DNA from 2 places in the Variovorax sp. FG153 genome. Region 2 is predicted to be linked to the other one. Evidence: predicted binding sites of a transcription regulator. Region 2 holds the regulator's gene; the other holds the start of a gene.
What was found. Region 2 encodes NrdR, which represses ribonucleotide reductase genes. Its sites were predicted from a motif close to CACNANATNTNGTG; they were not measured.
Positions count from the first base shown of each region.

Region 1 (3,401 bases), on a different contig from region 2:
GAACCCTTTTCCATCACGCGGCGCATGAACAGGTCGGGGATCCAGTTGGCGGTGTTCATGTCGTGCGTGCGGCGGCGGTCGTCGCCGGTGTTCTTGCGCAGCTCCAGGAACTCCTCGATGTCGAGGTGCCAGGTCTCGAGGTACGTGCAGACGGCGCCCTTGCGCTTGCCGCCCTGGTTCACGGCCACGGCGGTGTCGTTCACCACCTTGAGGAAGGGCACCACGCCCTGCGATTCGCCGTTCGTGCCCTTGATGTGGCTGCCGAGCGCGCGCACGCGGGTCCAGTCGTTGCCCAGGCCGCCCGCGAACTTCGAGAGCAGCGCGTTTTCCTTGATCGACTCGTAGATGCCGTCGAGGTCGTCGGGCACGGTGGTCAGGTAGCAGCTCGACAGCTGCGAGCGCAGCGTGCCGCTGTTGAACAGCGTCGGCGTGCTCGACATGAAGTCGAAGGACGACAGCACTTCGTAGAACTCGATGGCGCGGGCTTCGCGGTCGATCTCGTTGAGCGCCAGGCCCATCGAGACGCGCATGAAGAAGGCCTGCGGCAGCTCGATGCGGTTCTTGCGCACGTGCAGGAAGTAGCGGTCGTACAGGGTCTGCAGGCCGAGGTAGTCGAACTGGTTGTCGCGCTCGGCCTTCAGCGCCGCGCCCAGGCGGGGCAGGTCGTACTGCAGCAGCTTCTCGTCGAGCAGCTCGTTCTCGACGCCCTTCTTGATGAACGAGGGGAAGTAGTCGGCGTAGGCGGTGGCGCGGTCGGCGGGCATGACTTCGCGGCCGACGATCTCCTTGAAGATCGTGTGCAGCAGCAGGCGTGCGGTGGCGAAGGTGTAGTCGGGATCCTTCTCGATCAGCGTGCGGGCCGCGAGGATCGAGGCCTTGTAGACCTCGTCGAGCGGCACGCCGTCGTACAGGTTGCGCATGGTCTCGGCCACGATCGGCGCGGCCGTGATGCTGTCGCCCAGGCCCTGGCAGGCCGATTCGATCAGGCCCTTGAGTTCGCTGACGTCGAGCGCGACGCGTTCGCCGCGGTCCAGCACGTGCAGCGCGGGGGCCGCGATCTGGGCTTCCTGCTCGCCCTGCTTCGCGCGTTCCTGGGTGCGGCGCTCGCGGTAGAGCACATAGGCGCGTGCCACTTCCTGGTGGCCGCCGCGCATCAGGCCCAGTTCGACCTGGTCCTGCACGTCCTCGATGTGGAAGGTGCCGCCGCCCGGACGCGAGCGCACCAGCGCCTTCACGACGGCCTGGGTCAGCGCGTCGACGGTCTCGCGCACGCTGGCCGAGGCCGCACCCTGGGTGCCGTGCACGGCCAGGAAGGCCTTCATCATCGCGATCGCGATCTTGTTCGGCTCGAACGGGACCACGGCGCCGTTGCGGCGGATGATCTGGTAGTGCGCGAGGTTCTGTCCGGTGGGCGAACCGGCGGTGTCGCGGGGGGACTGGGGCGGCGTGGAGGGGATGGCACGCGCGGCGGTGGGTGTGTTCAGTGCTGTTTGCATTCGCTTCCTCTCGGTTGGCAAAATTCTTGTTGGATGAGCGGCGCTGCTGGGGCCGCTTCGTCGGCGCTGAGGCCGGCCGGGAGACACTATATCTAGGGTGCAGGGGGTGTACAACCCACTAGATGTAGCGTTTTCCTTCAGCCTTCAAGAGGGAGAGGAAAACAGTTTTCGTGATTCGCGGCCATCTTTGCCGCATGAACACTGGCTCATCCTCTCGCAACCCGCGCCCCATGCGGCTTCCGAGCCGATTTGGGCCTGCAAGGCGCATGGTTGCTACGCATCGCGTTTGCGAATGGAGCGATTGCTGCACCGCGATTCCAGCGCATCGCACGGCGCGCATCGATTGAAAAAATTAGCGGTCCACCACCTGCGAGGGAAACATGTGTGGACCCCAGCCGAGGTGATCGCGCAGCCGGTGCCAGTCGAAGCCGGCGCCGGGATCCTGCTTGCGGCCCGGTGCGATGTGCTCGTGGCCCGCGATGTGCGCGATCGGATAGTGCTGCGCGATCGCCGCCGCGAGGCTCGCGAGCGTTTCGTACTGCGCGTCCTCGAACGGCCCGCCCTCGAGGCCCTCGAGCTCGATGCCGATCGAGTCGTCGTTGCAGTTGTCCCGGCCGCGCCACGAGGACACGCCCGCATGCCATGCGCGGTCGTCGCCGCTCACGAACTGCCAGAGCTCGCCGTTGCGGCGCACGTAGAAATGCGAGGACACCTCGAGCCCGCGAATGCTTTCGAAGTAAGGATGCGCGTCCCAGTCGAGCCGGTTGGTGAACAGTTGCTGCACCGCGTCGCCGCCGTACTCGCCGGGCGGCAGGCTGATCGAATGCAGCACCACGAGGTCGATGAGCGCGCGCGCAGCCGCGGGGCGCGGCCCGAAGTTGGGCGAGGGCAGCGCCTTCGCGAAGCGGTACCAGCCGTCGCGCCAGAGCGCATCGTCCGTGGGGCCGCGCGCGCCGTCTTCAGTCGTCGACATGGCTGCTCGCGCCATCGTCGCCGTTGGGCGTGCTGATGCCCAGGCGCGCGATGCGGTAGCGGATCTGGCGCAGGCTCATGCCCAGGCGCGTGGCCGCCGCCGTGCGGTTGAAGCCGCTCTCGTGCAGCGCGCGCACGAGGATCTCGCGCTCCTGCTGGTCGAGGTAGGCCTGCAGGTCGGAGGGCAGCGGCGTGGGCACCACGGGGCGCGGCGCGGGCGGGGGCGCGGCCACGACGGGCTTCGCTTCGAAAGCCTCGGGTGGAGAGGTTGCCGCGGTCGTCGCGGCGTGCGGCGCGGCGGGTCCGGGCGCGGCCGCCATCCAGCCGCCGCTGCCCGCGCCATCCATCAGGTCGAGCTGCAGTTCGTCGCCGTCGTACAGCGCGACCGCGCGGTGCAGCAGGTTCTCGAGCTCGCGTACGTTGCCGTGCAGCGGATGCTGCGCGAGCTGCCGCAGCAGCGCGTCCGACAGGCGCGGCGCGGGCAGCCCGCCGTCCTGCGCGATGCGCGCGAGCAGCGCGACGCACAGCGCGGGCAGGTCCTCGCGGCGCTCGCGCAGCGCGGGCACCGCGATCTCGATCACGTTGAGCCGGTAGAACAGGTCCTGCCGGAAGCGGCCGGCCTGCACCTCGGCGTGCAGATCCTTGTGGGTCGCGCTCACGATGCGCACGTCGACCGCGTCCTCCTGCGTGGAGCCGATCGGCCGCACGCTGCGTTCCTGGATCGCGCGCAGCAGCTTCGACTGCATCGCCAGCGGCAGGTCGCCGATCTCGTCGAGGAACAGCGTGCCGCCGCGCGCGGCCTGGAAGTAGCCGTCGCGGTCCTGCGCCGAGCCGGTGTAGGAGCCCTTGCGCGCGCCGAAGAATTCGGCCTCGAGCAGGTTCTCGGGAATCGCGCCGCAGTTCACCGCGACGAAGGGGCCTTCGCTGCGCTGG
Region 1 covers NZ_JBMDKG010000003.1:265,233-268,633, forward strand. The annotation lists gene ACODT0_RS06470 (ribonucleoside-diphosphate reductase subunit alpha) at 1-1,496, opposite strand, end outside; gene ampD (1,6-anhydro-N-acetylmuramyl-L-alanine amidase AmpD) at 1,849-2,469, opposite strand; gene ACODT0_RS06480 (sigma-54-dependent transcriptional regulator) at 2,456-3,401, opposite strand, start outside.
Region 1: a site for NrdR is predicted at 1,581-1,594, ahead of ACODT0_RS06470 (ribonucleoside-diphosphate reductase subunit alpha). Genes of this name have one in related genera too.

Region 2 (3,401 bases):
GCCATCGCCTTCCCCTCGTACCTCGATGCGGCGCATCGCAGTTGGCGCGCCGAGGCGCGTTCGGCGCTGCTCGCGCAGATGCAGCAGCAGGAGCGCCACTTCACCGTCGATGGCCGCTACCGGCGCTACGAAGGCGATTCCGCCGAGAACGGGCAGGGCGGCAAGTACCTCGTGCGCAGCGAGCACTGCGACGGCCAGCGCAGCCTCGACGACTGCCTGCGGCTCTCGGCGCGGCTCAAGCCCGGCTTCTCGGACCCGCCGGTCGGCAACCTGTGGCTGGACAGCACGGGCGGCCGCGGCTGCGACGGCGCGCAGCGTGAGCGGTGCTGGCAATGAAGCGCGCGGGACGGGCACGCGGGCTCACGCTGATCGAGCTGCTCACCGTGATCGCCATCGTCGCCATCCTGGCCGCCGTCGGCGTGCCGGGCTTTCGCGCGCTGCTGCTCCACCAGCGGCTGGAGGCCGCCTCGCAGGCCTTCGTCGCCGCGCTCGGAATGGCACGGATCGAAGCGATCCGGCGCGGCGAGCCGGTCAGCGTGCTGGCGGAAGGCGGCGCCGGGTGGAACGGGGGCTGGGCGGTCGTCGCCGACCCGGAGGGCAAAGGCGCGCCGCGAGTCCTGCGCCGCTTCGACAGGCTGCCGCCGGGCATCGCCGTCGACCCGGGGTTGGGCGACGGCTTGGTGCAGGGCGTGCACTACGACGGCAACGGCTTCTCGCGGCGCGCGCGCAATGCGGGCTTCGGCGCGGGCTGCCTGGTGTTCAAGGCCGAGACAAGACGGCGCGCGGCCATCGTCCTCTCGGCGTCGGGGCGCGCGCGCAGCTGCAATCCCGACCAGGCGGGGGAATGCGGAACGGGGGTGTGCGGGCGGGGCGGCGGGTAGGCCTTCGCCGGCCGCGGCTCAGATGTCGCGCAGCAACTGCCGGAACTCGTCCACGTCCTCGAAGCTGCGGTAGACCGAGGCGAAGCGCACATAGGCCACCTTGTCGAGCTTCTTGAGTTCGCGCATCACGAGTTCGCCGACCTTGGTCGACTCGATCTCGCGCAGGCCGCTGGCGAGCAGCTTCTGTTCGATGCGCAGCAGCGCGTTGTCGATCTGCTCGATGCTCACCGGCCGCTTGCGCAGCGCCAGCATCATCGAGGCGCGGACCTTGGTCGAGTCGAAGTCGGCGCGGCTGCCGTCCTTCTTCACCACGACCGGGAAATTGACGTCGGGACGCTCGTAGGTGGTGAAGCGCTTGTCGCAGGCACCGCACTGGCGGCGCCTGCGCACGAAGTCGGCGTCTTCCGAAACGCGGGTCTCGACGACCTGCGTTTCGAGATGACCGCAAAAAGGGCATTTCATGCGGTCAGGGCTTCTTCTTCGGGTTCAGCGGTAGACCGGGAAGCGGCTGGTCAGCGCGTGGACCTTGGCGCGCACGGCCTCGATGTTCGCGGCATCGCGCGGGTTCTCGAGCACGTCGGCGATCAGGTTCGCGGTGATGCGGGCCTCTTCGTCCTTGAAGCCTCGCGTGGTCATGGCCGGCGTGCCGACACGCACGCCGCTGGTCACCATCGGCTTCTCTGGGTCGTTGGGGATCGCATTCTTGTTGATGGTCATGTGGGCGCTGCCCAGCACGGCCTCGGCTTCCTTGCCGGTGATGCCCTTGGCGCGCAGGTCGACCAGCATCACGTGGCTTTCGGTGCGTCCGCTCACGATGCGCAGGCCGCGCTGGGTCAGCGTTTCGGCCACGATCTGGGCGTTCTTGACCACCTGCTGCTGGTAGGCCTTGAACTCCGGCGACAGCGCTTCCTTGAAGGCCACCGCCTTGGCGGCGATCACGTGCATCAGCGGGCCGCCTTGCAGGCCCGGGAAGATCGCGCTGTTGATCGCCTTCTCGTGCTGCGACTTCATCAGGATGATGCCGCCGCGCGGGCCGCGCAGGCTCTTGTGGGTGGTCGAGGTCACGATGTCGGCGTGCGGCACCGGGTTCGGGTAGACGCCCGCGGCCACCAGGCCGGCGTAGTGGGCGATGTCGACCATGAAGATCGCGCCCACGTCCTTGGCCACCTTCGCGAAGCGCTCGAAGTCGATGCGCAGCGAGTAGGCCGAGGCGCCCGCGATGATCAGCTTGGGCTGGTGCTCGTGCGCCTTGCGCTCCATCGCGTCGTAGTCGATGGCTTCGTTGGCATCCAGGCCGTAGCTCACCACGTTGAACCACTTGCCGCTCATGTTGAGGGGCATGCCGTGGGTCAGGTGGCCGCCTTCGGCCAGGCTCATGCCCATGATGGTGTCGCCGGGCTTCAGGAAGGCCAGCAGCACGGCCTCGTTGGCCGAGGCGCCGCAATGGGGCTGCACGTTGGCGGCTTCGGCGCCGAAGATCTGCTTCACGCGGTCGATGGCCAGCTGCTCGGCCACGTCGACGTGCTCGCAGCCGCCGTAGTAGCGCTTGCCCGGGTAGCCCTCGGCGTACTTGTTGGTGAGCTGCGAGCCCTGCGCGGCCATGACGGCCGGCGAGGCGTAGTTCTCGCTCGCGATCAGCTCGATGTGGTGTTCCTGGCGCGCGTTTTCGGCCTGGATGGCAGCCCAGATTTCGGGATCGGTCTGTTCGACCAGGATGTTGCGTTGGTACATGGCAGTCCTTTGAAGACGAGGTCCTTGTTCTTCAACCAAACAAGGGCTGCCCAGGCGAACGGCTGATCGCCCGCGCGTCTGGAGCGACGTCGCGGGCGGTACGCTTCCCAGTGGTAGTCCACGTCAGCGCGGGTGCCTCGTCGGCACCGCGCCTATCGCCAGTCGCGTACCGGGCCGAGTGTAGCGGATCGGGCTGGCCCGGCGGCGCGCGAAAGGAGATTCAGGAGACGGCGGACAGCAGCGCCACCTTGGGCGGCGTCGGGCCGTTGGCCGGCTCGGTCGTCTCGTCGGGCTTGGCCGGGGCCACCACCGGTATCGGCAGCGGCTGCGGGCGCAGCACCGGCGGCGTCGGCGCGAACGGCGAGGGCGCGCGGCCGCTGGCCACCTGCAGCAGGCGCTCGCGCTCGGCCATCACCTTGCCGGCGTAGCCGCCGTCGTCCTCGAGGTTGGCCGCGCCCACGTAGTAGCGCAGGCCGCCTTCGAGCGAACCGGCGCGGGCGATGCATTCCTGCAGCACCTTCACGCCGACCCGCATGTTGGTGACGGGGTCGAAGGCGGTCAGCGTGCCGCCGGCCGGTTCGTACTTGTCGCCGTGCACGCGGGTCATGACCTGCATCAGCCCCTGCGCGCCGACCTGGCTCTGCGCGAACGGGTTGAAGCTGGACTCGACCGCCATGATCGCGAGGATCAGCGTCGGGTCGAGCTTGGTGTGCTTGCCGATGTTGTAGGCCTCGGCCACGAGCACGCTCAGCGGCTCGGCCGCGACGCGGTACTTCTTGCTGAGCCAGT
Region 2 covers NZ_JBMDKG010000079.1:11,558-14,958, forward strand. The annotation lists gene ACODT0_RS41085 (type IV pilin protein) at 1-336, shown strand, start outside; gene ACODT0_RS41090 (GspH/FimT family pseudopilin) at 333-881, shown strand; gene nrdR (transcriptional regulator NrdR) at 900-1,343, opposite strand; gene glyA (serine hydroxymethyltransferase) at 1,368-2,612, opposite strand; ZMP/ZTP riboswitch at 2,654-2,788, opposite strand; gene ACODT0_RS41105 (lytic transglycosylase domain-containing protein) at 2,833-3,401, opposite strand, start outside.